DNA from 3 places in the Bacillus sp. S10(2024) genome. Region 1 is predicted to be linked to each of the others. Evidence: riboswitches for the same ligand, from Rfam matches in the RefSeq annotation. Region 1 holds a riboswitch; each other region holds the start of a gene.
The links. Region 1 has a riboswitch for S-adenosylmethionine ahead of AB1280_RS05225 (hypothetical protein). Riboswitches for the same ligand answer to the same signal wherever they lie in the genome.

Region 2: it holds a riboswitch for S-adenosylmethionine, as region 1 does, so the genes downstream of both, AB1280_RS18425 (bifunctional O-acetylhomoserine aminocarboxypropyltransferase/cysteine synthase) here and AB1280_RS05225 (hypothetical protein) in region 1, are expected to answer to the same signal.
Region 3: it holds a riboswitch for S-adenosylmethionine, as region 1 does, so the genes downstream of both, metK (methionine adenosyltransferase) here and AB1280_RS05225 (hypothetical protein) in region 1, are expected to answer to the same signal.

The regions. Positions count from the first base shown of each region.
Region 1 is NZ_JBFLUR010000002.1:1,001,932-1,012,949, forward strand. It holds gene AB1280_RS05205 (tetratricopeptide repeat protein) at 1-1,039, opposite strand, end outside; partial or broken gene AB1280_RS05210 (hypothetical protein) at 1,145-1,362, shown strand; partial or broken gene AB1280_RS05215 (YwiC-like family protein) at 1,461-1,613, shown strand; gene AB1280_RS05220 (hypothetical protein) at 1,675-1,866, opposite strand; SAM riboswitch class I at 2,014-2,112, shown strand; gene AB1280_RS05225 (hypothetical protein) at 2,214-2,465, shown strand; gene AB1280_RS05230 (hypothetical protein) at 2,774-2,911, shown strand; gene AB1280_RS05235 (group-specific protein) at 2,908-3,276, shown strand; gene AB1280_RS05240 (serine hydrolase domain-containing protein) at 3,315-4,577, opposite strand; gene AB1280_RS05245 (MFS transporter) at 4,672-5,871, opposite strand; gene AB1280_RS05250 (MarR family winged helix-turn-helix transcriptional regulator) at 5,889-6,305, opposite strand; gene phaZ (intracellular short-chain-length polyhydroxyalkanoate depolymerase) at 6,494-7,390, shown strand; gene AB1280_RS05260 (MFS transporter) at 7,613-8,788, shown strand; gene AB1280_RS05265 (NETI motif-containing protein) at 8,793-8,999, shown strand; gene AB1280_RS05270 (DUF378 domain-containing protein) at 9,417-9,608, shown strand; gene serC (3-phosphoserine/phosphohydroxythreonine transaminase) at 9,832-10,914, shown strand; gene AB1280_RS05280 (3-phosphoglycerate dehydrogenase family protein) at 10,927-11,018, shown strand, end outside.
Region 2 is NZ_JBFLUR010000002.1:3,606,036-3,617,053, reverse strand. It holds gene AB1280_RS18435 (homoserine dehydrogenase) at 1-726, opposite strand, end outside; gene metA (homoserine O-acetyltransferase MetA) at 870-1,775, opposite strand; gene AB1280_RS18425 (bifunctional O-acetylhomoserine aminocarboxypropyltransferase/cysteine synthase) at 1,756-3,051, opposite strand; SAM riboswitch class I at 3,144-3,247, opposite strand; gene AB1280_RS18420 (enoyl-CoA hydratase) at 3,435-3,806, shown strand; gene AB1280_RS18415 (chloride channel protein) at 4,439-5,680, shown strand; gene pdxK (pyridoxine/pyridoxal/pyridoxamine kinase) at 5,835-6,659, shown strand; gene AB1280_RS18405 (GGDEF domain-containing protein) at 6,694-7,734, opposite strand; gene AB1280_RS18400 (YbdD/YjiX family protein) at 7,908-8,111, opposite strand; gene AB1280_RS18395 (carbon starvation CstA family protein) at 8,104-10,179, opposite strand; gene AB1280_RS18390 (LytR/AlgR family response regulator transcription factor) at 10,303-11,018, opposite strand, start outside.
Region 3 is NZ_JBFLUR010000002.1:4,259,318-4,270,335, forward strand. It holds gene AB1280_RS21645 (family 14 glycosylhydrolase) at 1-177, shown strand, start outside; gene AB1280_RS21650 (Nif3-like dinuclear metal center hexameric protein) at 306-1,208, opposite strand; gene AB1280_RS21655 (iron-sulfur cluster biosynthesis family protein) at 1,345-1,668, shown strand; gene AB1280_RS21660 (hypothetical protein) at 1,783-3,486, opposite strand; gene AB1280_RS21665 (hypothetical protein) at 3,813-4,034, opposite strand; gene AB1280_RS21670 (ATP synthase subunit I) at 4,388-4,759, shown strand; gene pckA (phosphoenolpyruvate carboxykinase (ATP)) at 4,892-6,478, opposite strand; SAM riboswitch class I at 6,698-6,820, shown strand; gene metK (methionine adenosyltransferase) at 6,986-8,185, shown strand; gene AB1280_RS21685 (hypothetical protein) at 8,361-9,062, opposite strand; gene AB1280_RS21690 (ABC transporter permease) at 9,081-10,013, opposite strand; gene AB1280_RS21695 (ABC transporter ATP-binding protein) at 10,006-10,923, opposite strand.

The DNA of each region.
Region 1 (11,018 bases):
AATATTGACTTGCTTTATCTGATTGATTAGAAGCATAAAACTTTAAAGCCAATTGTTTAGAGTAGTCATGTACGAATCCTAATAAATCTTCTTGCTCAAAGTATTGAATTCCTTCTTTAATTATTATTTCAAATGTACTAGTTGGTGATTTTGTATTTAATGCATGAAGGATGGAGAAGTGGTGTTTATATTCAATTGCTTGTAAACGATTACAAATTTCCAATCCCTTTTCAATTAATTTATTTGTTTCTTTAGTATGACCTAATTTAAAATGTTCTCTTGCCAATAGAAAGGTACATTTATAATCAGTTTCAGAATCTTCAATAGAAGCAGATAAATTTCTAATAGCAGCCTCAGATAAGTTTTGCTCAGCATATAAGAAGCCTAAATTATGTCTGATTTTTAGAGCAAGTTGTGTATTTTTCTTTTTATTAACAATATCTAAAGCATTTATGAAATATTCTTCAGCAGCTTCATATTGACCTAAAGAAGTGCATGTAAGTCCTAAAATATTGGTACAACCAGCAATATTAATTTCATTTCCTAATAAATTTTCATAATATTTTTTGGCTTTTGTTGCATAATTGATAGCCACAAGTGGTTGACGAATTTGATAGTTGAATGCTGCGAATTTGTAGGAAAATTCAGCTTTCTCAGCTTCTTCAGGTATATTCTTTAGTAACTCTTTAGCATTGTTAAAGTACTCGTTAGCTTCTTTAAATTTACCAATTTCAGTAGCATGTATTGCTTTAAAAAAATAATAGTAATATGTTAAAAAATTGTCAGCTGGTTTTTCAAAGCTGTTTATTTTTTCTGACAAAATTTTTGATTCTCTAAAATCATTTATAAGTAATTGATATCTAAACTCTAGTAAAGAGTAGTAGAATAAAATATTTTGATTTCCCTCGATGTTATCAATTTTTTCCTTTACATCATTTCTAATTTCAAGTGCAAGAACAGTATTTTGATTACGAATTGAATCGTGCCATTTATTTAGTAGAGATGTAATTTGTTCTATCGCAACTTTTGTAGTCTCCATTCATAAACCCTCCTAATTTATATTTATTCAATTGTATCAAGTTTTAAAATATTTAGTTATTGAGAAATTTTTTTCTTTTACTAAGATTTTAAAGAGGTCTAAACTTGGTTAAAGGAGAGGGGAAAAGAAGTGATTGGAAGTCAAGGAAAAGGGAGCGAAGAACCGATTGTTCAAAGCTGAATGTCGGCAGCGAGTATATATTTTCTCGATTATGATGGGAATGAGTTAGAATTTATTTCTTTGTTATTTGATGGGCCTAACGATCATGAATATTACCATATTTAAGTGAATGGGAGAAGGAGATAGAGAATAAAAGGGTTTGAGGAAAAAATTTTATAATGAAAAAAGATTACAGTGTGTTGTTGTAACTGGAATTGTTCAATTAAAGACACCTAAAGACACCTAAAGACACCTAAAGACACCATGGTTTGTCATTACGTTTATTCCAAGCTGCATTCGAGCTATCGTTTTGTATGGTAAAAAAGTATCTGTTTTAAAAGTGGGTGTGTGGGAAATCGTCAATTCAATTTATTTTTTCATTGCTACTATAGTGTTATTTCAATTTACGGGCTGATATTAAGTAATAAAAAAGTAAGCATGATTCATATGTGCTTACTTTTTTTTGTAAGGCATTTTTATTCTTGAGATAAAACTTCAGCTGTACTATCACATTGATGCAGTGCATGTTGAACAGCTTGTAAAGATTGTTCAATGCGTTGACGATTATCTGATTTCTCAACTGTTTGTAAGGCATTTTGTAAACAATTCTTTGCTTCGTGTAAAGCTTGGCAAGAATCTTGAACGTGACCACGTGCATTTTTTTGCATGACTGCGCCTCCTTTGGTCTTATACATTTGTAGTATGAGCAAAACAAAATAAAATATCAGAGCAGTCTAAAAAATAAATCCTGATTATTCTTATGAGAATTGACTTTTTAGGTTATATTCATTATAGTAAGAGATAAAGTGAATATTTTCTTATCCAGAGAGGTGGAGGGACTGGCCCGATGAAACCCAGCAACCACGATGTAGGTGCTAATTCCAGCAGAACAGTTTTGTTCTGACAGATAAGAAGGAAGAGATATGTACCGCTTCTTCTTATCGAAGAGGTTTTTTTATTGCAAAAAAAACCGATAATGAAAGATGGACAACGAGAAGAAAGGAACGAGCATGTTATGACACTTGAGAAATATATTACACTACGTAATGCAATTTATAAATATATGGAAGAGAAGGAAGAACCGATTACATTATTAGATATTCAACAACATATTGCAGCAGAACATGAAGGGAAATTTGCGAAGAAGATGCTGCAGCAATTTTACTTACTACGACTGCTAGATGAACTAAAATTAGATGGGAAAATTACGTTAGCAGAGCAACATAAATGTATAGATGATAAGGGGATATATTACATTGTAAAATAACAAAAAGGGGGTTACTCTCCTTTTTTATAGTATTATTTATTTGAAAATTCATTTTGTTCGAAGAGCGTTATGTAGATAAAAAGACTGTGTTATGCAGTCTTTTTACAAGAGAATGGTGCTGAGTGTGTAGTGTTAAAAAATTAAATGTGCCCCTAAAGATGAGCGTTTTCGGCTAACAAATAAAAAGGACACCATCGCCGAATAGGTGTCAGTTGTTTTGTCAAAGAGGCTTGCCCCTTGACATGTATTAGAATAGCATGTGAGCGTAGAAAAAGTCAAAAGGGAATTAAAGGAAGGTGTTGTTTACAATGAACATATTAATTGTATATGCACATCCAAACTCTTATAGCTTCATCGGTGCCATTTTGAAACAAGTGAAAAATAGTAAACAAGAAAAAAGAGAGAAATGGCTGCAAGAGATATATGAAAAGGCAACAAGATTATGAAAAATAGGGAACTGATTTACAAAATTGCGAATGTATGTAAAAGAGAAGATGATTTGTTTTTTTCTTATCTGGATTGTTTACTTGGTATAAAGGAGAATAGTAAGCAATTTTCTAAAGTCAAACAAGAAGTGCGAGAAGAATATCTTATAAGAGGTATTTGTGAGAGAGAAGTAGACATATTAGTAGAACAAAGTGAACAAGTTGTAGAGTTGTATATACCTAAGTTGCTCCAATGGAAATTTTTACAGGAAAATGTTCATTATATAGAAGAGATCTGTTCTATGGTATTTCAGTTAAAACCGTTATGTTTTTCAGAAGAACAATGGAAATATGTAATTACAATTATAGAGAAAGAGCTGTCATGAGACAGCTCTTTTCGTAACAAAAATTTAGGGATTTGAACTTAATTAGAGGACTCTCTCTGCAAGTATTCAGCAATTTGCAAATACATTTTGCTATATGCGGATTGTATTTCTCCATTATGATTCGCATTGGAAGAAAAATGAACGATAACCATATGTGCAGTTGGGTCGATATATAATCGTTGTCCATAACTGCCTAGTACTTCAAAGGCATTATGTTCATTGTGGGAGATCCACCACTGATTATGATATGAATATTCTTCGCCATCGCCAACAGGGAGATCGTATTTTTTAATATCCTTAATTTCTTCAATTATAGAAGAAGAAATAACTTGTTTCCCGTTATATACACCATTGTCTAAAATCATCTTTCCGAATCTCACCATATCTCGTGCAGTGGTATTTAATCCTGCACTTGCCTGTTCCACTCCAGTTTTGTCAACAACGTAATATGCATTTTCTTCTGCGCCAATTGGTGACCAAATCCGTTCACTTACTAAATCTGCGAGTGATTTTCCTGTTACAGTACGAAGGAGCCAGGCTAGTGTTTCAGCAGAACCGTTATTATATGAAAATGTTTCCCCTGGAGCAGCGGTTTCATTTGCTTCTAGTAACATGTCGTATATTGTTGTCGGTCCATTATAGTATTTACCACGAGGAAGAAGATTGCTTGCTAAATATAATTGTGCATCTTGGTTATCTAATCCAGCCTGTTTAAAACCGTGAGTTGGATATTTTGCTGAAACTTGCATATCTAAAAGTTGTTGAATTGTTGCGATTCCAAATGGTGTTCCTTGTAACTCTTTTACATATGTTTCAGCAGTTGCATTGGGTTGTAGCTTTCCTTCTTCAATGAGTGAATTAACGAGCAGTCCTGTAAATACTTTTGCTACTGATGCCATACCGTGCGGTTCGTTTTCTTTATATCCATGAAAGTACCGTTCATATACAAGCTTTCCATCATGTAAAACAATAAAGGCATCTGTTTTATGTTTTTCTAATAATTTCCGAACCGTGGTATTATTTTCATCTTCATCTGTGATTTCTAGATGATCTAGATTTTGCAAATTAGTTGGAATTGAGGATACATAATTTTGATTTTTAACAACAACTTTTGTTGATGTTAATTCACACATATGTGAATAAGACCAACGGAGATAAGGATCTTGTAACCAATTTTTTTTCGTTACTGTTTGTCTTGAAGAAAAACTTTTATTTGGATTGAATAACGTAAATCCCATACCAGTCAAGATACATAAAAAAATCAAAATGATTAAAATGAGCGGGGATTTTTTTAGTCTCATAATAAGCCTCCTTCTAGTTTTATTATAAGAGATAAGCCTATTGAGAAGCAAAAAAAAGGAGAGTAAACGTAGAAGTTTACTCTCTCTTATAGGATTAAGCAGATAATTTTTCTTGCGTTGTTTGCTTTTTGAACTTTTGTTTCCGTCCATGAAGAATATAGTAAATCAGTAATGTAAATGCAACGATAATGGAAGAAATAAAATACATATGATGATAACTTGAATGTGCTGCGATAATTCCTAGAACGAATGAACCAATACCAATCCCTGTATCGAAGAATGAGAAATAAGTGGCTGTCGCAGATCCGCGTCGATGATCTGGTGCAACACTAACTGCAATTGTTTGGAAGCTTGGAATTAGAGTTCCATATCCAAAGCCGATAAGTACGCCAGAAGCTAGTAACCAAAATGGAGTATGCGATTGGCTTAAAACGAACATTCCAATCATAAAGATAATAATTGATGGATAAATGAGAACATTCTCTCCGAACCGATCGAATATTTTTCCTGAAAATGGCCTGGAAATAACAACTACAATGGCATATACAACAAAGAAATAACTGGCAATATCTGCCATGCCGAGCTCTTTCGCATAAACGGGAATAAATGAAAGAATACCGCTATAAGCAAAGGAAAGTACACAACCTGTAAGGGCAATAGGAATTGTTGAAGGCTCAATTAAATCTTTCCATTGCATACGTTTCTTTTCGTTATTGCCTGATGTTTTTTCGTCAGGAATATTTACTAATAGTCCGCATAAAAAAGCAAGTATAGAAAATATAGAACAAAGGATAAATAAACCTGTAAACGAGAACTTGGAAATGATTGTTAAACCTAAAAAAGGACCGATAACCATCGGTAAGCTCATAAATACTCCATAATAACCAAGTGCTTCACCGCGCCTGTGGGGTGGTGCTACATCTGTTATGATTGTACCAGTAGCTGTTGTTGCCATTCCAAATCCGATGCCATGAAAGAAGCGAAGAGCAAGCAGTAAGAATAAGCTTTGTGCACCAAAGTACATGATTGTTGCAGCTAAAAATAACGAAAGGGAGATGAATAAAATCTTCTTCCTTCCTAAATCATCAAGCCATTTCCCTGTAAATGGTCGGCAGATTACAGAAGAAATAAGAAACACTGTAGCGACAAGACCCATTTCTTCAGGCTTTCCTTTTAATCCGTCAATAACATATACAGGTAAAGTGGTGATAAGCATATAAAATGTTAAAAAGAGAAATAGACTACTCAAACATGTTCCAATAAAGTCTTTCGTCCAAAGTCTTTGACTTTCCATAGTCATCCCTCCAATTTTTAATCAAGATTTTGAATTACTTTTTGTAGTACGTGAAAAGCAAGGCGTAGTTCTTCCTCGCTAATATCTTGTAATGTCTTTTTCTCAAATGAATCTACTTCTTCCTGCCAACTTGGTATCATTGCAATTGCTGTTTCTGATAAAGAAATGAGTTTCTCGCGTCGATCTGTTCCCTCAGTTCGAGTAATCCATTCCATTAATTCCATGCGTTTTAAAGTACGGGTCATTGTTGGAGATTCAACGTTTAAATAATGACACAATTCTGTTTGTGTACAAGGTCCAGTTTGATTTAGCCTGAAGATCACAGCCCACTGCGCACTGTATAAACCGGTTGGGGAAACACGCTCATTGAAGTGTTTAGAAAATTTCCGAGCGGTTTGGCTGACAGTGTGAAAAAAGTGTTGTTTTTCGTCCATAGTGTATTCCCTTTCTAATTAGTTACCTAGCTAACTATATCTATTTTTTTCTGAATTGTCTAGTAGTATATTGCTATGCTTATGTGAAAAATAAATTAATTTCAGATTGAGAACATACATTCTGCGTAATATGATTAAATTAGAATTTTCTGTTTTTTCGTTATTGATAATTTTAAAGGGGGAAGCGAATAATGAAACCGACCATTATGAAATCAGTAGCATTATCAAATGGAGAAACAATTGCTTATCAAGAAGCGGGAAGTGGAACAGAAATAATAGTGCTTATTCACGGGAATATGACATCTTCACAGCATTGGGATTTAGTTATCGAACAACTACAAAATTCTTATCATATTTATGCCCTTGATTTACGAGGTTTTGGCTTTTCGACTTATCATCATCCGATTGATTCATTGAATGATTTTACAGAAGATGTGAAGTTGTTTGTAGATGAACTGCAATTAAAGAATTTTTCATTAGTCGGGTGGTCAATGGGGGGAGGAGTTGCTATGCAGTTTGCAGCAGCTTATCCGATGAATGTAAATAAACTCATATTGGTAGAATCAGTAGGCATGAAAGGATATCCGATTTTTAAGAAGGATATAAATGGTCAACCCATTGTATATAACCTTTTAAAAACAAAAGAAGAAATAGCCGAAGATCCTGTTCAAATTGCACCTGTTGTTGAAGCTTTAAAACAAAAGGATAAGCAGTATTATCGCAATGTCTGGAATTTACTTATTTATACGCATCATCAACCTAGTTCGGATCGCTATGAGAAATATCTTAATGATATGTTGACGCAGCGCAATTTTGTTGATGTAAATTATGGACTTGTAACATTTAATATATCCGATGAACATAACGGAGTTGTACCTGGAAACGGGGATATGAATCGCATTCAAGTACCAACATTAGTTCTCCAAGGTGATCGTGATTATGTAGTACCAAAAGTAGTTGGTGAAGAGTTGGCAAAACATTTACCAAATGCAAAATTGGTCATGCTAGATGATTGTGGACATTCTCCATTTATTGATTGTTTAGATGTGTTTATCAATGAAGTAATTACATTTTTGAAAGAGTAGCTACATTGTTTCCTACTTGTAAATACGAAATGTATCCTGTAATAGAATGTTGTATATGCTTATTCAGAAATTATATTTTTAAACATTCTCTCAAGTGTATGGGAAGGCTGAAAGCTAGAAGTATGGACTTCTAGCTTTATTTTTGTGGAAATTAAGAGTATACGATTTATGGATAAAACATCTATAATAAAGGATGTGAGTTTATCGAGGGAGCGTAATAAAATGGGTAGAAAGTATACGTTTTGGATTATGGTTGGAATTGTTGCGATTTCCGGACTTTCACAAGGTATGTTGTTACCGGCAATTGCAATGATTTTTGAGAAAGAGGGAATTAGCTCAAGTTTTAATGGCATTCATGCAACGGCATTATATATTGGTATTCTTGTTATTTCACCTTGGCTTGAGAAACCGATGCAAAAATTTGGAATGAAACCGCTTATTGTAATTGGAGGATTTCTTGTTGTTGCAGCATTATTTGTATTTACGCAAACATTTTCTTTTTGGGTATGGTTTGTTCTTCGTTTTTTAGTTGGGGTAGGGGATCATATGCTACATGTTGGAACGCAAACTTGGATTACGACAACAGCAAGTCCGCACAAAGTAGGGAAACAAGTGTCTATATACGGAGCATTTTTTAGTATCGGCTTTGCGCTGGGGCCTTATTTAGCAAGTACAGTACAATACGGTATTGCAACACCATTTATTGTATCAACTGTCCTCTGTTTAATAGGATGGTTATTGTTGATTCCAACGCAAAACGCATTTCCTGACCAAGGAGAATTGAATCAAGAAAATGAATCATCTTTGCAGCGATATAAGCAAGTATGGATAATAGGGTGGATTGCGCTACTTGGACCCTTAGCATACGGAGTATTGGAAGGGATGCTTAATAGCAACTTACCAGTATATGCGATGAGGAAAGAGTGGTCCGTTGAACAAATTTCATTTTTATTGCCAGCATTTTCGATTGGTGGAATTGTTACGCAAATCCCACTTGGTATACTTAGTGATCGTCTTGGAAGAGAGCGTATTTTAACATGGGCGTTTAGCGTCAGTACAGTGATTTTTCTATTTGCAGCTATATTCGATAAATATTATTGGCTTGTATTTATATGTATGTTGCTTGCTGGTATGGTTATTGGATCATGTTTTTCACTTGGACTTGGTTATATGACAGATTTATTATCTAAACATTTATTACCAGCAGGAAATATTTTGTGCGGAATTGCTTTTAGTATCGGAAGCATTACTGGGCCTGTATTAGGTGGACTATTTATAGAGAAAATACAGTATACAAGCTTTTTCTTTGCCGTTATGATCATAATGGCAGTCATTTCAATTGTTTATGTGACATATATGAAAAGTCAAGCAATGATAAGGAAAGTAGAAAGTAGGTAAAACAATGACAAAGCAATTAAAAAAGAAAAAATTTGAAGTATTGCCAGATGAAACGATTACACAGTGCCTAGAAAGAATGGAAAAGGAGGGCTACGCACCGTCTCGTCGTATGGAAGAACCTATTTTTCATGAGGTGAAAAGAGATGGAAAAACGGTTGTAGAACCTTGTGGACGAAAAATAATTTTTGAAGGAAAGATAAAAACGGTATAAAGTTCAACGTTATATAAATACAAATTAAAAAATCGACATAAAAACCCTTTTTCTTTTTAGGTGGGTGAGAGCATCTAGCCATGCATAGAAGCGGTCAGGGACCTTTTTCTGCCACATGCAAGGTTTAAAACAGGGGGAGAAAGCGAGTACGGGTCATGTTGTATTCTGCATAGCAGCGACTTATATGTCTAAAAATTAAAATGGATATATAGATTGCGTGGATTTTTTATTGGAAAGTTGGCAAGTAACCGCTACTTTAAGATTCAAAGGAGATAAGTAGTAGGAGTTTTCCTTTCATGCGAAGAAGGTAATTTGTTTAAGAGAAAAAATAAATATAAAAATGGGAAAATTCAAGAATTCCATGCATATAATATAGCGAAAGGCCTTTCACCATTTTTCACCAAGGGGGCAATCATAATGAAATTTTTGTCTTACCTTACAGCAATTCTGGTGATTATTGGCGGTTTAAACTGGTTATTTGTTGCGTTAGATTTTAATCTGGTGGAAAAACTTTTTGGTTCTGTGCCAGCACTTGTTGATACTGTTTATTGGCTTATTGGTATTTCTGCATTATATCAAATTTATGACCGTTTTTTTGCAAGTAATTAGCAATTATACAATTATTATTCAAAGTGTTAAGCAGACGTGCTTAACACTTTTTTTGTGTCAATACGAAAGAGAAGTAAAGAACTTCATTAAAAAACACTTATGAGAACGGTTCCAATACTTCTTGGAATAAAATAGGGAAAACAATTTGACCGGGTATTTTATATGAGTTATAATTCAGAAAGTTTTAAAATTTATAAAAACGAAGTAGAAAGAGGGGAATATGATGCATCGAGTATACAATTTTTCAGCGGGGCCATCTATACTTCCTATTCCTGTTTTAGAGCAAGTACAAAAAGAATTACTGAACTATCAGGAAACAGGTATGTCGATAATGGAAATGAGTCATAGATCAACAGCTTTTCAGGAAATTATAGACGAAACGAAAAGTTTATTATGTGAGTTAATGAATATCCCTGAAAATTATGAAGTCCTTTTTATACAAGGAGGCGCATCTTTACAATTCTCCATGATTCCACTAAATTTAATGCACCGATATAAACAAGCGGCATATGTACATACAGGCTCCTGGTCAAAAAAAGCAATCGAAGAAGCAGAAAAAGTAGGAACGGTTTCGGTTGTTGCATCTTCTGAAAATGACCGATTTACATCCATTCCAGAATTCAATCGTACACTTCTTTCTCAAGAAATAGATTATATGCATATTACAACGAATAATACAATTGAAGGTACGCGTTATGTAAACATTCCTGAGACAGGAAAAATCCCACTCATTGCTGATATGTCTTCCAATATTTTATCTGAAGAGTATGATGTTACAAAGTTTGGACTCATTTATGCTGGAGCACAGAAAAATTTAGGACCTGCAGGATTAACGGTTGTCATCGTTCGTAAGGATTTAATTGGCGCTGCTAAATCTTCTTGTCCGACTATGTTAAACTATGAAACTTACAGTAAACATAATTCACTTTATAATACCCCGCCAGCTTTCAGTATTTATGTAACAAAACTAGTTTTGCAGTGGCTGAAAGTACAAGGAGGCGTACAGGAAATTGAAAAAAGAAATTACAAAAAAGCAGAAATTTTATACAATTTTTTAGATGGATCAAGCGTGTTCACTTCACCAGTACATACTACATATCGATCTTTAATGAATATTCCATTTACAACGTCTTCAAATGAAAGAAATGCATTGTTTATTCAAGAAGCGAAAAAGCATGGCCTTGAAGAATTAAAAGGGCATCGCTCAGTTGGCGGTATGCGTGCTAGTATTTATAACGCAATGCCAGTGGAAGGTGTACAATCACTTGTGAATTTCATGTATGCATTTGAAAAGAAGTTCAAATAAGGGGATGAAAAAATGTTTCATATTCAAACATTGAATCAAATTGCCGAAAAAGGAATTGCTACGTTTTCAAAAGAGAGATATAGAATAGGAGAAACTATTGAGAA
Region 2 (11,018 bases), 2.6 Mb from region 1:
TAGACTCTTACTATACGAAATGTCCTCCTCCGTAATAGATGTAATTCCTTTTACATTCACATCATGAAGTTCTACATTTGTAGAAAATCCAAGTGTTGCTAAGATCGTCATCTTTCGTGCCGCATCTAAACCTTCAACATCTGATGTTGGATCTGTTTCTGCAAATCCAAGCCGCTGCGCTTCATTTAACACGTCGTCATACGCTCTCCCTTCGTCAGACATTTTTGTCAAAATAAAATTCGTTGTTCCGTTCACAATACCCATCATTTTCGTAATCCGATCAGAAGAAAGACCTTCTACAATGCTTCGTAGAATCGGAATACCACCTGCTACACTCGCTTCATAAAACAAATCCGCTTGATTTTCCTTTGCTACAGTAAGAAGTTCTGCACCGTGAAGTGCCATTAAATCTTTATTCGCTGTGACAACATGCTTACCGTTTTGGAGCGATTGTAAAATATATGCTTTTGCCTCTTCTATACCGCCCATCACTTCAATCACAACATCAACATCTGGATTATTTATAATTTCATCTGGATTCCTCGTTAATAATGTAGGGGTTACTTGGACCTCTCGTTCTTTTTCTAAGTTTTGTACTAATACTTTTGCTACTTTGATAGGACAACCGATTTGGTGTGCTAAACGATCTTGATGATCTTCAATAATGCGCACGACACCGCTTCCTACAGTTCCAAGACCTAATAGGCCAACTTGAATTTCGTTCATAGTACTGTCCACCCCTTTAAAAATTGTATTTAGGTGCCATTATATAAGGTCAGATCATAAAAAACAATATATTTAGAACATTCTGAATAATAAAGATCGTTCTTTACAAAGAAAACGTTACCACGTGTTATGCTCAACTTCCTTTACAAAATATAAGGAGTTTCCTGATACACATAGTAATTCAACCAATTTGAGAATAGTAAATTTCCATGACTACGCCACCTTACTACTGGATTTTCCAAAGGATTGTCATGCTTAAAATAATTTTTGGGAATAGCAATATCCAATCCTCTTTGCTGATCGCGCTCATATTCTTGCTTTAATGTCTCACAGCTGTATTCACTATGACCAAGAACAAAAATATGCTTTCCATCTTTATTTATAACGAGATGAACACCGGCTTCTTCAGATGTCGCTAACACATCAAGCTCCTGTACGCGTTGAATATCAGATGCCCGTACTTCTGTATGACGAGAATGCGGTGCAAAAAAGCTTTCATCAAAACCGCGTAATAGTTTCACATGCTCCTGCTGCACTTCATGTTCAAATACCCCAAACATCTTTTGTTCTAGCGGATATTTCGGAACGTTGTAGTGATAATACAATCCTGCCTGCGCCCCCCAGCAAATATGAAGCGTTGATGTGACATGTGCATTCGAATACTCCATAATTTGTTTCAATTCATCCCAATAATCTACTTCTTCGAAAGGAAGTGTTTCAACCGGAGCACCAGTAATGATAAGTCCGTCAAATTTTTCTCCTTCAATATCACGAAATGTTTTATAAAAGCTTGTTAAATGCTCCTGCGTTACATTTTTTGCTGTATGGGACTCCATATGAAGTAAGTGGATATCGAGTTGAAGCGGTGTATTCCCAATTAAACGAAGCAACTGCGTTTCTGTTTCTTGTTTTGTTGGCATTAAGTTTAAAATAGCAATCTTCAAAGCACGAATATCTTGCGTTTCTGCTCGTTCTTTCGTCATCACAAAAATATTTTCATTTTGCAATACTTTACGAGCTGGTAAATCTTTAGCAATGATGATCGGCATACTGTTTTCCTCCAGAAAGTGCTGCCCCTAAATCAGCAATAATATCCGCCGCATCTTCAATACCAACTGATAACCGAATTAAATCAGGTGTTACACCTGCCAAACATTGCTGCTCTTCTGTAAGCTGACGATGCGTTGTGCTTGCAGGATGAATGACACAAGTTCTTGCATCTGCAACATGCGTCACCAATGTGGCAAGCTTCACATTTCCAATAAACTGTTTAGCAGGTTCAAGGCCGCCCTTTATTCCAAATGTTAAAACACCGCTCGCACCTTTCGGTAAATATTTTTGCGCCAATGCATAATTTTCATTACTTTGAAGTCCAGGATAATTGACCCACTCAACGCATTCATGCTGCGATAACCACTGTGCAACGGCTAGTGCATTTTGGCTATGACGCTCCATGCGAAGATGCAATGTCTCTAAGCCAATATTGCTCATGTACGCATTGAATGGGCTCATACAATTTCCATAGTCTCTTAATAACTGTACACGAGCTTTCACAATATATGCCGCTTGCCCAAACTTGTTCACATAACTCACACCATGATAGCTTGGATCTGATTCAACAAATTCAGGGAATTTACTCCAATCGAAATTCCCTCCATCAATAACAATGCCGCCTAGTGAGCTTGCATGACCATCGATATATTTCGTTGTAGAATGAACAACAATGTTTGCACCATGTTCAAATGCATGACATAAATACGGTGTCGCTAATGTATTATCCACAATAAACGGTACTCCAAGCTCTTTTGCCGCATCAGAAAACTCTTTAAAATTCAGTACATTCATCGCTGGATTCCCAAGCGATTCCGCATATACAAGCTTTGTTTTCTCATTTGCGAGAGCAACAATTTCATCAGCAGATAAGTTTGGATTAAAGAACGTGACCTCAATCCCAAGCTTTTTAAGACTAACTGCAAATAAATTAAATGTACCGCCGTATACTGTTGATGAGCAGAGCAAGTGATCACCACTGCCACAAATATTTAATATTGCTAGCATAATTGCAGCTTGCCCTGATGCCGTTGCAACCGCACCAACGCCGCCTTCTAACTCTGTGAGCTTTTGCTCAAAGGCCGCAAGCGTCGGATTTCCAATACGCGTATAAATATATCCTTCCGCTTCCAAATTAAAGAGGGCCGCTAAATCATCAGAAGTATCATATTTGTACGTCGTGCTTTGATAAAGCGGCAAAACACGCGGCTCACCATTTTTTGGCGTATAGCCACCTTGCACACAAATCGTTCCTTTTCCCCATGATTCTTCCATTTCTCAATCTCCTTTCTTTTATAAAAAATAAAAAACTGCTCCTTTCCTTAATAAGAAAGAAGCAGTTTAGATAAACGCTCGCCATGTAGCCTTTCTTATCTTTCAGGAAATACCTGCAGGATTTAGCACAATTCCGATTTACGGCTGTTGCCAAGGTTTCATAGGGCCCGTTCCCTCCACCTATTCTTGATAAGACATATGCAATTACCGATGATTTTATAGAAATTATTTCCTTATGTCAACTTTTTTTCTGAATGTTCTTAAAATATTCCATTAATTCCCCCATCATTTCCACCACCAGACTTTACCGAGTAAAGAATATTCTGTAAAATTCAAGGTATGAATGACAAATCATTCACAAACCAATAGGAGGCGATACATACATGAAAGTCGGGGAAATGTTAACTTTTGAAAAATCATTTACGAGAGAAGATGTAGAGCTATTTAGTAAAATTTCTGGTGATGCCGGTGAACACCATGTCGTTCCAGATGAACATGGACGCGTAATGGTACAAGGATTACTAGTTGCAACATTACCTACGAAAATTGGCGGCGATTTAAATTTTATCGCAAGAGATGCGGAATTTACTTTCTTACGTCCAGTCTTTACCGGAGATACCGTTCGATGTGAAGTCACACTTACTCATCACGAAGAACAAGCAGATCGAGTAATTGCCGTTTCAAAGGCAGAATGCTTTAATCAAAACGGTAAAAAAGTGTTGGAAGGATCTTTTCAAGGAATTATTCGTCAATAATTAAAGTAAAACTTCCATCAGTGGGGGATGCTTCATCCCTCACTGATAGAAAACCTGCCCCGCTTATTTTTTTACTTCTCTCTAAACCGTGAAATGAGATTTTACCACCTACCACTTTCCAGAGACACAAATAACATATATACATGAATTTATTATATGAATAGAATGAAATAGGGCTTTAAATTTGAAAAAATACAGGAAATGTTCTATTTTAAGATAAAAAATACATTTTAAAAACCTTACTTACTATGTAAAATGAAAGAGTTATATTTTATTCATTATGGTAACCCTGAAAATACTATTTGCAACAATGTTATACCTTATATAAATGTTTCTACATCACTTATTATAAAGTGATCTTTTTTCTTTATAGGGATACTTTCAAAACTTAAGTTGATTGGTATATCACTGTGCCCCCTACACATTTTTCATATGAATTTCAAATAAAATTCATATAAACCCTTTAATATTAAACACTATAGGTAATTCTCTATCTTTTGTATCAATTCTCTTCAATAAGTTCTTTATAAAAATGGAAAAAGAACTGTTATAACATTTATAAGTATAATTATTTTCGTATCAAAATCCCGAATTTTTTCATAACAGAATATAACATAAAGGAGGCATAAAAAATGGAAATTAGGAGAGGCATGCATTCTTTACTTATCATGTACGGTATGTTTCTAGGTGCTATAGTTGGTGCTACAGTCTGGTTATTTTTAGTTACCACAAATGCTGGAATTCATTTTATTTGGGGATATTTACCTAAGGAATTTTCATTACCACCTTATTACACAATTTGTGTAACAGTGCTTGGCGGTGTTCTTGTCGGACTGTCACAAAAGTACTTCGGTACATGCCCGCGTTTAATGCCAGAGGTAATGGGTGAATATAAGAAAACAGGTAGGATTGAGTACCGTTTTGTGCTTCAATCTACGTTAACAGCTATTATTGTTTTAATATTTGGTGCAAGTTTAGGACCGGAAGCAGCACTTGTTGGAATTATCGGTGGACTTTGTACGTGGGTTGGCGATCGTTTTCATTTTACTTTAAAAGGAATGAAGGGACTAACTGAAATTGGAATTGGCGCTACTTTAAGTGTTATTTTTAATGCACCATTATTCGGTTATTTAGCTCCAAGTGAAAATGAGAATAAACCAATTGACGAAATTTCCAAAGGAAAAAAGACTATTGTATATCTCGCTACTACTTTTGCTGGTTTTTCTGTTTATTTATTACTTAGTAAGTTTGATAATCGAGGATCTTTTATTGTTGATTTTGGGAAAGGGTCTTTTTCATTACATGAATGGCTTGCCTTTTTACCTCTGATTTGTATAGGAGCTGGTGTCGGCTATTTTTATTTCAAGGTAGAATATATATTGGAAAAAATAGTCCATCCTTTTCAAGAATATAAAGTTACATTAGGAGTTATAGGTGGCATTCTTTTAGGGATTGCAGGAACTTTACTACCCTATACAATGTTTTCAGGAGAACATCAATTAAAAGACTTAGTCCATGAGTGGACAGCATTATCATTTGGGATGCTGCTTCTTTCAGGGGTTTTAAAATTATGTGTAACGGCAGTTTGTTTAAGTACAGGTTGGCGCGGCGGACATATTTTTCCAATTGTATTTGCTGGTGCAAGTATTGGATATGCTGTCGCTACTGTCATACCACTAGATCCAATTGCTTGTGTAGCCATTGTCACTACAGCCATTTCAAGCTATGCAGTACGAAAACCAATCGCTATTACATTATTATTACTCATGTTCTTCCCAATTAATTTATTGATACCAATGATTGGAGCTGCAATGATTGGTAATCTATTTCCACTCCCTAACCATAATGAACAGGAAGGAATAGTACAAAGCTAAAGTAAAAATATATAAGCAATACTACCGCTATGAAAGTGTTAGTACTGCTTGTTTTGATTGAACTACTTTCTTTTTTCACTTTGTACTTCCTCATATCATTGATATAATAATTAAAAATATGGTTTTCATTCTATCACCCAAGGGGGCTTTCAAAATGTCATTAAATAAAGCACTGACAATTGCTGGATCGGATACAAGCGGCGGCGCTGGTATGCAAGCAGACTTAAAAACATTCCAAGAGCTTGGTGTATACGGTATGACAGCTCTGACAACAATCGTAACAATGGACCCGCATAACGGTTGGGCACATAACGTGTTCCCAATTCCAGCGTCTACATTAAAACCACAACTAGAAACAACAATTGAAGGTGTTGGCGTTGATGCATTAAAAACAGGTATGCTTGGCTCTGTTGAAATCATTGAGCTGGTTGCTGAAACAATTGAGAAGCATAATCTACAAAACGTAGTAATAGACCCAGTTATGGTATGTAAGGGTGCAGATGAAGCACTTCATCCAGAAACAAATGACTGCTTACGTGACAAACTCGTTCCAAAAGCTTTAATTGTAACACCAAACTTATTTGAAGCGTATCAACTAAGCGGTGTCAAAATTAACTCACTTGAAGATATGAAGCAAGCTGCTGAAAAAATCCATGCTTTAGGAGCAAAGTATGTACTTATTAAAGGCGGCAGCAAGCTAGGAACAGACAAAGCAATTGATTTATTATACGATGGAGAAACATTTGATATTTTAGAATCTGAAAAAATTGAAACAACGTATACACATGGCGCAGGTTGTACATACGCTGCTGCAATTACAGCAGAACTAGCAAAAGGAAAACCTGTAAAAGAAGCAGTTCAAGTGGCAAAGGAATTTATTACAGCTGCCATTCTTCATTCTTTCAAATTAAATGAATATGTAGGACCAACACATCACGGTGCATATCGTAGATTTGGCGCTGGAAAAGAACTTGTATAAAAAATAAAGTCGTCATTTGTGACGACTTTATTTTTTATGAAACACGATTTCTACCATTTCGTTTAGAAGAATACAATGCATCATCTGCAAGTTGAATAAACTCTTGTGGTGAATCTTTATAAATTGAAGTACCTACTGAAATCGTGATATTTAAACAACTATTATTTTGCAATCGAAACACATGATTCTCTACACCTGTTCTAATTTTTTCCCCTATATCTACAGCGAACTGTAATGTTGAATTTGGTAACAATAACGCAAATTCTTCTCCACCTTTTCGGAACACTAAATGCGGAAATGGAGAACTATTCTTCAAAATTTCTCCTACTTGCTGTAAAACTTCATCACCTGCTGGATGCCCATACTTGTCATTCACACGCTTGAAATAATCGATATCTACCAACAATAAACAGAGCGAATTTTCATCGCTTTTCTTATCTTCAATATGTCTATTCAATTCTGTATCAAACTTACGAACATTCCCAAGTCCTGTTAATGCATCTATCGTTGCTTGCTGTTTCATCACATGAAATAACTCGTTTGATTGCAAAACATAATGTGCACTTAAAAAAGTAATATATCCTGTCGTAATGCTAATAAGTAAGTATAGGCTTAATACAAAAACATCTTGGAAAACAAAATAAATCGCAAGCGATGAAATTGTTAAGCAATAAACATGTAACCATATCCATTTTTTCAGCATTGAAATATGAAATGTTGAAATAAGAGCACATCCAATACCCGTTAGTACAAGAACACATACAGATGGACACATTGAATAACCTGTAAACAACAAACGTGCAATTAAGAGAATGCTAGCCGATAGTAAACTTGCAATGGGCCCACCAATAATAGCAGCTAATATAACCGCAAGATATCGTAAATCTAACATTACACTCTCAACTTGAACACCAAACTTTATAAGCAGGGCACCTAAAGCACCCGTTACAATACCAACAAAACATTTCACTTCAAATGATAATGGCTCTTTTAATGAAGTATTTTTTAAAAGTTGCCCCCCAACAAAAATAAAGGAAAGAATAATAGTTGTATTAATAAATAGATCGTCTAGCATAAACATATACCTGGCCTTTCTACAACTTAACACTTTACAAAAAACTTGTCCCTTTCCTACTTATTATTGTATATTATATCCCTATAACTCCCAAACATTTTTTCTAGATGTTTCACGTGAAACTTTCAAACAAAAAAAGAGCGAAATCTCGCCCTTTTTTCACTATAACCTCGTTAGCAACATCTCGAAATTTTCCCACCCTTTGCATTAAATCTTGCCTCTTGCGCTTCAGCAAAAAATTGTTTTCGAGATAATACTTGCTCGTTTGGATGATATTGTTTCATATGCACAACGTACTTTTCATAACTCGGTACACCAACAAGTAAGCTAATAAATTGTTTTCGATATCTCCACATGTTAATTACTGTTTTAAGCATAATGCTGTGCCTCGCTTTCATCACGCGGAACATACGCTGCTTCTTTTAAAGGTATCGCTTTATTATTTAATACTTGTATCCATATTCTAATAGACGATATTAGTACTGCAATTACAACAAGCATAAAAATTCCACAAAGCGCTGCATCAATATAATCATTAAGAATAATTTGTTTCATCTGCGCTACGTCTTTCGCTGGTGCTAATAGTTTACCTTTATCTAGTGCACCTTGGAACACTTTTGCATGAGAGAGGAATCCAATTTTCGGATTTTCATGAAATAACTTTTGATAACCCGCTGTCATTGTCACAATTAGTAACCATGTTGTCGGAATGAGCGTCACCCAAACGTATGCCTTTTTCCCCATTTTAAACAAAACAGTCGTTCCAAGTAATAATGCAATCCCAGCTAACATTTGATTTGCAATTCCAAAGAGCGGCCATAATGTATTAATACCGCCAAGCGGATCAACTACCCCTTGATATAAGAAATAACCCCACCCCAGTACACATATTGTCGTTGCTACAATATTTGAAAGCGTAGAATCTGTTTTTGCGAACGGTTTATAAACTTGCCCTAAAATATCTTGAATCATAAATCGACCAACTCGTGTTCCTGCATCAATTGTTGTTAAGATAAAGAGCGCTTCAAATAAAATGGCAAAATGATACCAAAATGCCATTAACGCTTTTCCACCAATAACTTGAGAGAAGATATGAGCCATCCCAATTGCAAGTGTTGGTGCTCCGCCTGTACGAGATAATATCGTTTGTTCTCCAACGTTTGCAGCTAGCTCTTTCAATTCATTTGGTGTTACAGTAAATCCCCAAGAACCAATTACTTGTGCTGCCTGTGTTACATCCGTTCCAATAAGTGCTGGCGGGCTATTAATCGCAAAATATGTACCTGGTGTTAGTACACAAGCTGCAATCATTGCCATCGCTGCAACGAATGACTCCATCAACATAGCACCGTAACCAATTGATTGGGCGTGCCCTTCTCTTTCTATCATTTTCGGAGTTGTACCAGAAGAAACAAGTGCATGGAAACCAGAGACAGCTCCGCAAGCAATTGTAATAAATAGAAATGGGAATAAATTCCCCGAAAATACCGGACCTGTTCCATCAATAAATTTTGAAACTGCTGGCATTTGTAAATCTGGTGCAACAATGATAATACCGAGCGCTAAACCAACAATTGTTCCAATCTTTAAAAACGTACTTAAATAATCACGCGGTGCAAGTAATAGCCAAACAGGTAATGCAGAAGCAATAAATCCATAAATAATTAGCATAATGGCAATTGTTTCACCTTTAAATGTAAACATAGTCGCAAGCATTGGATTTTCTGCTACATATTGACCCGCTACAATCGATAAAAGAAGTAAAATAACACCAATAACTGAACCTTCTCCAACACGACCTGGGCGAATATACCGCATATATACACCCATTAAAATAGCAATTGGAATAGTTGCTGCAATTGTAAACATTCCCCACGGACTTCCTACAAGCGCTTTTACCACAACAAGAGCTAATACCGCTAATAAAATAATCATAATACCTAAAATACCAATCATTGCAATAAAACCTGTTACAGGACCGATTTCTGCTTTAATCATTTCACCAAGTGATTTTCCGTTACGGCGCATAGATGTGAACAAAATCACAAAATCTTGAACAGCTCCAGCTAATACAACTCCAACAATAATCCAAAGTGTTCCTGGTAAATATCCCATCTGTGCAGCAAGAATTGGCCCAACTAACGGACCAGCTCCAGCGATTGCAGCAAAATGGTGTCCAAATAAGACCCATTTATTGGTCGGAACATAATCTTTCCCATCATTTAGAAGCTCTGCTGGCGTTTTTCGGTTGTCATCCAACTCAAAAACTTTTTTTGCAATAAATTTACTATAAAATCGATACGCAACCGCATAGACAGAAACGGCAGCAACCAATAACCAAACTGCATTAATTGTTTCACCGCGAGATAATGCTAACACCGCAAATCCCGCTGCTCCTAAAGCCGCAATCACACCCCAAAGTAAAATAGATTTCCATGCTTTCAAATATAATCCCCTCCTATGTTATGTCTTAGAGGGAATTGTACTAAATTTTCAAAATATTTAGAAATAATATTCCTTATGATGAGTATTTCCTATTGTAACATGTCCAAATTTGGCCACGACCTGCTACAACTCAATTTTATTTCGAAGTCGTTTTACATAATTTCTGCTAACAGGAATTGGCTGATTATCATACTTTTCTAAATATAAATTATATGTCCCGTTATAATAAGGCTTTAATTCTCTCACATAAATAACATTAATAAGATAACTTTTATGCACACGTAAAAAATCATATGCCGCTAGCCTATTTTCTAATTCTTGTAATGTATATGTGGAAATATATCGATTATTATTTGTATAAATAGAAACGGTTTTATTTTCTTTATTCTTGCTTATGTATACAATATCATCTGGAAGAATATATGTAATTCCTTCATGGTTCTCAATCGGAAGCTTTTGCAGTCGATTCTTCCCTTGCTTTATTTTTTCTTGCTCAATACTATGCAATAAAAATTGCAAATCTTCCTGCCCAAATGGTTGCAATAAATAATAGAAAGCGTGGAAACGAAATGATTTAATTGCATCTTTTATATCATTTCCCATGAATATAAATTTTGTGCTTAACGTTAATTGGCGCAGCAATCCTACAACTTCAAATCCTGTTCCATCTGGTAAATCTGTATCTAGAAAAATAAAATCTGGCGTATGCTTTTTCGCTAATTGTAGTGATTCCATTCCCGTCTTTGCTTCAAAGCATTCCAAATTATTTACGTGTTCTGTGAAAAAATCTATTAATTGACCCCTGTCTTCTTCTCTTTCATTTACAATTAAAATTTTCA
Region 3 (11,018 bases), 3.3 Mb from region 1:
TCGTATAACTCTACTTACGGAGATTGGAGAGGCACAGTTTATTTACCAGCTGAGCGAAATGTTCAATTCAAAGCGTTTATTAAGCGCCAAGATGGAACGATTAAAGCATGGCAGCCAAATCAGCAATATTGGACACCAATTCCAGCGACTTCTACTGTGTATACGGATTTATGGTAGTTTCATTGCTTAAAAGAAATTTTTAATTTTTGTTGAAGTAAACAATGATAAAGGGCAAACTAAGCAACCAAATATATGATAAATTTGGTTGCTTTATTTTTCATACAGAAAGGATAGCGCTTTCTAAATTAATACCACCATTTCTCCTGCGGCAGCAAGACAACATTGACATTAAAATTTTGCGAAAACCAGTCATACATGAGTGTCTTCTTTACTAAATACTCCGATGCAGAGTGGGAAACACCGATGAGCGACATAGTTGTATGCGGTATGTACTCTTTCATAATGGCATATTTCTTTTTGCCATAGTCGTTATCGATATGACAATGCACTTCCCCAGTAACATAAGCTTGCGCGCCTTTTTCCTCAGCTTCTTGCATCATGCTTACTTTATCACCGCAGCCAGCGATGATTGCGATTTTCGAAATATGAGAACGTGTTTGTCCTTCAAAGTCTACATAAGGGATGTCAAAAATCTTTTTTGCTTTTTCCATTAGCTCATTTGTATGTGTTGGAGCTATTTCACAAATCAATCCATCGCCTTCAGCGAAGCTTTCAATTACGGATGCATGTAGTGCTTTGGCGATGGCGATACTTGTCCCATACGTTTGATGACGGTCCATTGGCGCATGACATGTGTATACGGATAATCCCTTGTCCTTTATTGCTTGCAAATAGTGACTTGGAATAGGAATGAACCCGCGCCCTGGTAAGCCTTGCGGATCGCCGCATTCCATGACAAGCGGATGATGCATAAATAATAAGTCTCCAGCTGTTCCTTCAGTAAGAAACTTATCAAGCACTTCGTTAGTTGGAAAAACAGCTAGAAAGACATTGCGAACAACAGCTGCTCCTTTTATCATGAGCCCATTAAAGTGTGTCACGAAATCATCTTCAAAGAACTCTTGCCAAGGAAATGAAATTGGATCATAAGCAGCTGGGAGGAAACGGCTAAACCCAGGATCTATTCCGTATTTGTGTACGGAAAATAACGTATTCAACTGATATTCTAGTTCTTGAAGTTTTGGCATGAGGAAAACCTCCTTTGGGAAAATGTATCAATTTAATTATATGGTTTAATGAATTTTCTGTATATAAAAATCGAATCGATTTATAAAAAAAGAATGCTACAATAGAATAATCGTGATATAGGTAGGAGGAAAAACAATGAATGTGACCGTAACGGACGCAGCATATGCGAAAATGAAAAAGATAATTCCAAGTGAAGCTAAATATATAAAATTATTTTACGATACAGAAGGATGCGGCTGTGTGATGAGTGGGATTATTGACTTAGTCGCTGCACTAGAAAAAGATGAGCAAGACGTGGACATTCCATCAAACAAGTTTCAGTTTATTGCCGATCGAACGAAGCTTGTTTTTATGGATGATAACTTGACTGTTGATTTTTCTGAATCTGGGGGAACCTTTCAATTAAAAAGCCCGAGTCAATATTATAATCCGAATATGAAATTGCATGTTCGGGTGTAATTCATGGAAGAGAAGAAAGCAGATCATCTTTGCTTTCTTCTAATTTATTCCCAAACATAAAATATCAAAAATTAACGAATATTATTTATGGTAATTTCTTAGTGAAAAGTGAAATTAGGCGTATTTTATTGTGGAATCTATGTCATGTTTCTTTTCTTTATTTCTTCTAATACTTTTTAAACGAATGAAAATCATCAACATAACGAAAGTAGTAATAGAAGTGTAAAAGGAGAATTTTTGAATAGCTGTTCCTGGGTATGATACTTCCATTTTACCTTTTTCTTGGATCGGTACTTCTATCAATCCGTTGTTAGACATTTTTATCGGAACTATTTTGTTGTTAATTTTCACCTCATAGCCTTTGTAATAAATCATTGGAAGTTCTAAGACATCTTTATTCTTTGCATCAAAATTTATATAAAGCTCATTGCCTTCCTTTACTATATGACTTAGTTTCGTGGTATGATTTCTTGTTTTCACTTCGTCTTTCTTTCGAGATTTTAAAACATCGATCTTTGTAACAGAAGGCAGGTATTCAGAACCTGCACCTATATTGTATGAATCTTTAAAAGTTTGCTCTCCTCTAAATTGATTTTGGTCATGTATACGAAAATCTTTATAATATTGAGCTATTGTCGATGTATTACTGAATAATAGAGAAAGAACAATAACTAGCAAACCGATTGAATGATATTTTTTCTTAATAGCATAGCCTATATAAACAGAACAGCTAAATGCCATTAATAATGTTACAAGTGCAAAAAGTCTAAATGTGAATTGTATAACGTCTAGCATATGGAAGTGTTTCCATGGGAAGTAGTTTGTTGTCATTAGTAAAAATATCATTGCGATTAATAAGCATTTGTCAGCAAAACTTATTATTGCATTTTTCTTTTTAATGTTAAATCTATATATTAATGGTAAAAATAAAACGTATCCTATTCCTATAATTGCAGAACCTTTATTGTTTAATATAATGCTTTTGCATAATTTTCCTAGTGAATACATCGTATCGCCAGGTGTTGTAAAAGTATATGTATTGAGATAGAAGGTATTCGATGCCATTTGCTCTACCATTGGAAAAATAAAAAAAGCTGATAGTAAGATTGTTACTCCGCCAGCAATAACAAAATAAATTATTTTTGTTTTATCCTCCCAGAGTCTATTAATTGAAAAGAGCAGGAAGAGCAGTAACATGCAAAAAGCTAATACACTTGATAAAACATGAGTATAAATCATTCCAGTGAACCCAATCGTTAAAATGTACCACTTTCTTTTCTGTCCATATAAAATTTCATAAATTCCATACAATATAACAGGAAGAAAGATAAACGCCAATGACTCCCCAAGCGCAGCTCTTTGATAAACATCAAATGCTCTATAGAGTGAAAAGACATACAATATAGTCATAAAGCTTGATGAAGTTACTTTTTTACTCATTTTATAGACACAATAATAAGTTACGCATGCTGTTGCTATTGTATAAATTATTATATAAGTTCTATAGGAAACTACTAAACTGTATCCTAAATTCAATAAAATAGCCATTGGAAATAGAAAAAGGTTAGAATAAAACCAATTTGTTGCATAACCATATCCATTTAAAAAGGTACTATCAATGTAAAATGGGTATTGAGATGTTTTAATTGCTTCAGCTAATCCGAATATGCGATTAAAATGGAATCCTATATCATCTCCTGCCAATACTAAATCTTTGTCCCAAAATAAATTCATTTGTATAATAGTACATATGAATATAAGGGCGATGATAGCGGAGAATGCTAAAGCATCTTTTTTATTAACCTTTATTAACTTCACGATTTTTATCCTCCGTATATTTTGATTTATACATATCATGGAAATATAAGGTTATTTTACCAAATTTATATCAACAAATAAACAGCGAATATTTTGTCGAATTTATGAATGAGAAGAAAAAAAGGTATTACTTATAAAGAAGAGGAAATGTTTGAGTGCTATATTTATCCCGCATTAACGGGCAGTAAGCCCCCCACCTCAAGATTGAGAGAAGCGAAGAAGATAGGTAGGAGTAGTTCAATGGTCCTATGGTTTGTAAAGTCAGAAAAAACGTTACTTGTAAAAGAAAATATATCAAAATAAGAAAGCAGAGTAGATCTGCTTTCTTATTTTTTGATTTTCGGTAATAAAATAAGATACAAAATTGCTATAACAAATGGAATCCAGTTAAGAAAAGGGAAGCGGAAATAAGTGACGAGAATCATACCGGTGAGAAGAACGCTGAGGACGGCATAGAAAACGCTATGCTTAGGTGTATACCAATATAACGTTAAGCCGACGAGAGCCGGGATAAGGAAATGAATAAGAGCGATGAGAAAGAAGAGCAATGGAAGTCCCTCCTTTATTGTGTACTTACTATATAATATCCACATTTTGTTAGAATGATATCTTATTTTATAAAAAAATGTTTGAAAAAACGACACAATTCGACTCGTTATTTGCAAGAGATTTTTTGTATAATGTTATTTCTTAAATTCAATTTAATAATATAAACACTATCAAAATAGTTGAAAATTTGTAAATCCATTTAAACAGCTGGTATGGAGAGATGATTTGTTTTTGTATTGCACGTGGTAGGGAATCGATTACATACTTTTACCCACTTAAAAAAGTGGTTTTTACGTTGTTTTTTAATTGGACGATATTTGATATAGAGATTTTGCAGTAGAGGAGCCAGAACATGATTAGCATGTCGTTACAAACATTTAAAGTACAAACATATTATATTTTAGCACTGATGCTGTTAGGCTGGACATTTACTCCGTTTTCTCCGCACTTTTTAGGAATCGGTCTTGGTTTTCTCGTGAGCACATATTGTGTTTGGATTTTAGGGCGCCGCATTGAAAAAATCGGAGAGAGCATAGTAAAAAAAAGTAAGTCACCAACTCTTGGTATGATAAACAGATTTGCAGCAGCAATACTTGGTGCCATTATTATGTACGAGATTGAGCATCATATGGTGATGTGGGCATTTGCTGTTGGGATTATGGGCGGGTATATATTAATTGTGATTAATTTAGCATATTACAGTATGAAAGATGTGAAGAAATAGGGAAGAGGCTTGCGAGATTACTCGTAAGCCTCTTTTATATGTAAGTATGCGCAATTACAAGAAAACATGGGCTTTGTCGGTGAATACTTGTTTTCTTGCAGTCACAACATACTTATTCACATTAAAGTCAGGTTAAGCGATTGGACCGCCAAGGTTTACAACTGTTTCAGAAACAGTATCAAATTTCTTGAAGTTTTCTTTGAACTTATTTGCAAGTTCAGTTGCTTTTACTTTGTAAGCTTCTTTATCAGTCCATGTTTGTTCTGGCATTAATACTTCATCAGGTACACCGGGAACATGAAGTGGTACTTCAAGACCAAAGATATCATGTTTTGCTGTTTCAGTGTTGTCAAGCTCGCCGTTTAACGCAGCTTGCACCATTGCGCGTGTATGACCTAAGTTCATACGTTTTCCAACGCCGTATTCGCCGCCAGTCCAGCCAGTGTTCACTAAGAATACTTTTGCATCATGCTTCTCGATCTTTTCACCAAGCATTTCTGCGTAGCGAGATGCATCAAGTGGTAAGAATGGAGAACCAAAGCATGTTGAGAATGTTGCTTGCGGAGAAGTAATACCGCGCTCAGTTCCTGCTAGTTTACTAGTGTAACCGCTTAAGAAATGATACATAGCTTGCTCTTTCGTTAATTTACTGATTGGAGGCAACACGCCGAATGCATCAGCAGTTAAGAAAATAATTGTATTAGGATGACCTGCAACGCTAGGTAATACGATGTTATCAATTGCATCAATTGGATAAGCTGCACGTGTATTTTCTGTTAATGCAGTGTCATCGTAATTTGCAATGCGTGTATGTTCATCAATTACAACGTTTTCTAAAACAGAGCCGAATTTAATTGCGTCAAAGATTTGTGGCTCTTTCTCACGAGATAAGTTCACACATTTTGCATAGCAACCGCCTTCAATATTAAACACACCGTTATCAGACCAACCGTGCTCATCATCACCAATTAATTTACGGTTTGGATCAGCAGATAATGTTGTCTTACCTGTTCCAGATAAACCGAAGAATAAAGCAACATCGCCTTCTTCGCCTACGTTTGCAGAGCAGTGCATAGAGAAAATGTCTTGCTCTGGAAGTAAGTAGTTCATGATAGAGAAGATTGATTTTTTCATTTCACCAGCGTATTCTGTGCCGCCGATTAACACGATACGCTTTTCAAAAGAAACGATAATAAATGTTTCTGAATTTGTGCCGTCAACTTCTGTATCTGCTTTAAAGTTTGGTGCAGATACAATTGTGAACTGTGCATCATGATCTTGTAATTCTTCTTCAGTTGGACGAATGAATAATTGGTGCGCAAATAGGTTATGCCAAGCATATTCATTAATAACTTGAAGAGGAAGACGGTAGTTGCGGTCTGCTCCTGCAAATCCTTTGAATACGAATAGTTCTTCCTTATCTTTTAAGTATTCTAGCACTTTTGTATATAATTTATTGAAATGTTCTTCAGAAATTGGTTGGTTAACAGATCCCCAAGCAATTTTGTCCGTAACAGATGCTTCGTCTACAATAAATTTATCTTTCGGAGAACGTCCTGTATATTTTCCTGTTGAAACAGAAACTGCGCCAGTAGAAGATAATTGACCTTCTTTTCTCATTAATACCTTTTCCGTTAATTGCGGAACGCTCAATTGAACCTGTGCATTGCTTCCGTTCAATAGTTCATGTAATCCAATTTGGACATTCGCAGTACTCATATTTATATACCATCCTTTATTTGATTTATGAATATTCATCGTAATCCCCACCAAAAGTATAACACAATCATATAAATAATGTATACTATTTATTTGTTTTTGTTTGTGTTATTATATTATTTTTTTCCATAAATTTCTGGTATGAAAAACTTATAGGAATATGTGTATTTGGATTGACAAATGAAAGTCATTTCTTTAGTATAGTTGAGGACGGATACTCTCTTATCCCGAGCTGGCGGAGGGACAGGCCCGATGAAGCCCGGCAACCTCACTTGTATGGACAACAAACAAGTGAATAGGTGCTTAAACCTGTGCGAGGCGAATTGTCTCGAACGATAAGAGCGAAGGGCAAAAAGCAGTATGCAAGTAGCAAATACAACCTTTCCTCTATTAAGGAAGGGTTTTTCTTTTGCACTTGTGTGGGAAAATACATGAATGTCGCAGTTTGTGGCAAATTAAGGATGAGTTCCGTACAATATATACAATTACTGTAGGGAGGTTTACCACATGACAAAAAAACGTCATCTGTTCACATCTGAATCTGTAACTGAAGGACATCCAGATAAAATTTGTGACCAAATTTCTGATTCAATTTTAGATGCAATCTTAGCAAAAGATGCAAACGCACGTGTAGCTTGTGAAACAACAGTAACAACTGGTTTAGTATTGGTAGCGGGAGAGATTACAACTTCTACTTATGTAGATATCCCAAAAATCGTTCGTGAAACAATTCAAGGAATCGGTTATACTCGTGCAAAATACGGATTCGATGCAGAAACTTGCGCAGTTTTAACATCTATCGATGAGCAATCTGCTGACATCGCAATGGGTGTTGACCAAGCGTTAGAAGCACGCGAAGGTCAAATGACTGACGAAGAGATTGAAGCAATCGGTGCTGGCGACCAAGGTTTAATGTTTGGCTTCGCATGTAATGAAACAAAAGAATTAATGCCACTTCCAATCTCACTTGCTCACAAATTAGCTCGTCGTTTAACGGAAGTTCGTAAGGATGATACATTACCATATTTACGTCCAGACGGTAAAACACAAGTAACAGTTGAGTATGATGAAAATGGTAAACCAGTTCGCGTCGATACAATCGTAATTTCTACGCAACATCATCCAGAGATTGCTTGGGAACAAATCGATCGCAACTTAAAAGAATTTGTTATTAAACCAGTTGTACCAGCTGAATTAATCGATGAAGAAACAAAATTCTTCATTAACCCAACTGGCCGCTTCGTTATCGGTGGACCACAAGGGGATGCTGGTTTAACAGGTCGTAAAATTATCGTAGATACTTACGGCGGATATGCTCGTCACGGCGGCGGTGCATTCTCTGGTAAGGATGCGACAAAAGTTGACCGCTCTGCAGCATACGCAGCTCGTTACGTTGCGAAAAACATCGTAGCAGCAGGACTTGCTGACAAAGCAGAAGTACAACTTGCATACGCAATCGGCGTAGCACAACCAGTATCTATCTCTGTTGATACATTCGGCACTGGTAAAGTATCTGAAGAAGTACTAGTAGAACTAGTTCGAAGCAACTTCGATCTTCGCCCAGCTGGTATCATCAAAATGTTAGACTTACGTCGCCCAATTTACAAACAAACAGCAGCTTACGGCCACTTCGGACGTACTGATGTAGATCTATCATGGGAACGTACAGACAAAGCTGAAGCTTTAAAAGAGCAAGCTGGTCTATAATAATAGGAAGAAAAAAGCTTTGCGCGTGTGCGCAAAGCTTTTTTCTATTTATGGGAATACATAAAGTTTTCTCTTGCGTATTTTAAAAATAAGCAAGAATGTTTGACTATGTTATATGGTCGTTTCACAAAAAATGCGGTTGGTTTCATTCATTTTCATATCAATAAGTCAAACGTTATTTATTGAATGTTACTTTCCCTTTAACACCATCCACTTTTATCTTATCGTTTTTAGCACCTAAGATTGTTACGTTTTTTTCAATACTATTTATATCGGCTGATCCATCCCCAATCTTAGCCCGTACTGATCCATTAATATCTTTAATAACAACTGCCCCATTATTATTATCGACATTGATGTCAGATGACACATTGGAAATATTAATTTTCCCATCCCTATTTGTTACACTAACAGTCCCCTTAACATTGGAAATGTCTATATTTCCATTCACATTAAGAATGTTTATATCTGAATCCAATTTAGAAACTGTAATAGCTCCGTCTCTATGGTTTTCTTTAAATTCCACTTTTACGTTCTTAGGTACTGAGAGTTTCACATCAACCCAAGTTTCACTACTACTAAAGAATTGCCCATCAAAAGAAGTATTTAAGTTGGCGACTCCATTTTTTTCTGAAAGGTCTAGTTTTAATTTGTCTATGCTGATTCCTTTTGCTTTTGCATGAATAGAAGCTTCTATTTTATCCGATGTAGAATTTGTTGAAATATCAATATTACCATTACGATTATCTAATGTTAATTTTTTAACATTAGAGGCTGATAGTTCCAGTTTTTGTTCCTTTGTTTCACTTTCAGAACTAGAACAGCCAGTAAGGATTAAAGTGATTAACGTACAAAAAATAATTAATTTTTGCTTCATTTTGCTTTCCTCCAGTCTTTAAACAACATCTCTTTTCACAAAAATGGGATACGAAACTAAGTGCATGATGAATAGATGAATGAAGATTAATACAAGAGCAAAGCTTAAGGACATTCCTTCTACAGGTGGACTCTCGTATATAAAATTCGATAAGTCTGTATTAGAGAAGATAAAATATTGTGTCCAACTGAAACCTTTTAATGAAATGCTCATAACAAAACCTGTAATTGTTATTAAAAGAGAAAAGACGATTGAGAATGTTGAACTTTTAAATGCAGCTGAAATCATAAATGCGAAAGTCGCAACAATAAGTAAGAAAGGAATTTTAAAGAGTAAGCTACCAATTAGTGCTTGAAGGACACTTGTTTTTTGAACGACTTGATCTTTGACGAATAAGTAGTCGCTGTTTATGCCATCAAATCCTAAAAGAATACCACTAAATAGAATTGAAAAAATAAAGGTGATTCCGACTAGAAATAGTCCAAATAATAAAGTCGAAATATATTTAGAAAAATATATTTGTGTACGAGTAGCAGTTCGAGTTAATAAAAATTTAATCGTCCCGGATTGAAATTCACTTGCGACACTTTCACCAGCTATTATTAAGGTAAGAATAGAAATCGCTACTAAAAAATTTGTACTTTGTCCAATTGTAAAGAACCATGCATTGTTTTCTGGTTTTATATTGTTGTCAATGTAATACTTATTTAGTAAAAATTTTTTTTCATTTTCGAGTATTTCCAGCGGTAATGTTTTAGATTCTTTTTCAACTTTAAGTAATGCATTTTCTTCTATAAGAGAGGTTTTCCAATCATCTCCATAGTTAACTTGATGAGAAAATTTTACATTTAGAAATTGCACTAGAATAAATAGGACCATAACTCCTATCATGACCCAAGTTCTTTTACGTTTAAAAGTTTTCATGTTTTCATTCTTGATTAGATTAAGCATTACGTAGTTCATCCCCTGTCATTTCGATGAATTTGTCTTCTAAAGTGGTTTTAATCGTTTGAACACCATAAACATTTACTCCACTTCTTGCTAACGTATCACTAATTTCTGGTATACGTTCTTTACTAATTGTAATATTGATCATATTTTGGTTTGTTACAATTTCTGCTCCTACTAATAACTTTTGAAGTACTGGAATAGCTAAATCTGTTCGGTCTACTTCAAATTGAACACAACTTATCTTTTCTTTTGTAATATCTTTCATGTCATGTAAACCTACCATATAACCCTTATCAATAATGGCTATACGGTCACACATCATTTCCATTTCAGCCATTTGGTGACTTGATACAACAATTGCTACATTTTCACTTTTGGCTAGTTTCTTTAAGTGAAGTCTTAAATCACGAATACCTTTAGGGTCAAGTCCATTTGTAGGTTCATCTAATAGTAGAAGTAAGGGCTTGTGTACTAAAACAATCGCAAGAGCGAGCCGTTGTTTCATTCCTAAAGAATAAGTCGAAACTTTGTTATGAATACTTTTCTCCAACCCAACTAAAGATACCACCTCATTTAATCGTTCGTTAGGGACACTGGGTGTCATTCGAGAGAAGTGAAGAAGATTATCATAGCCAGATAAAAATTTGTACAAATCAGGATTCTCAACAATTACTCCTACATGTCTCATTGCTTCTTTAAAATTGTTATCTATGTTTTTTCCATTAATTTCAACCGTTCCGCTAGACTTTGAAATTAATCCAACTATCATTCTAATTGTGGTAGTTTTTCCAGCTCCGTTTGGACCGAGGAGTCCAAGTATTTCTCCTTCATTTACATCAAACGATAATTGATTGACAAGTGTTTTTCTTCTAATTTTTTTAGTTAAATTGTTTATTTTCAAGATACTCATTTTTTTCATCTCCTTATGCATTTTAATTTTCAACTCAATACGATGAGTCGTGTTCTTAGTTATCAACGTATCAAAATGAATGTAATAAAGCACAG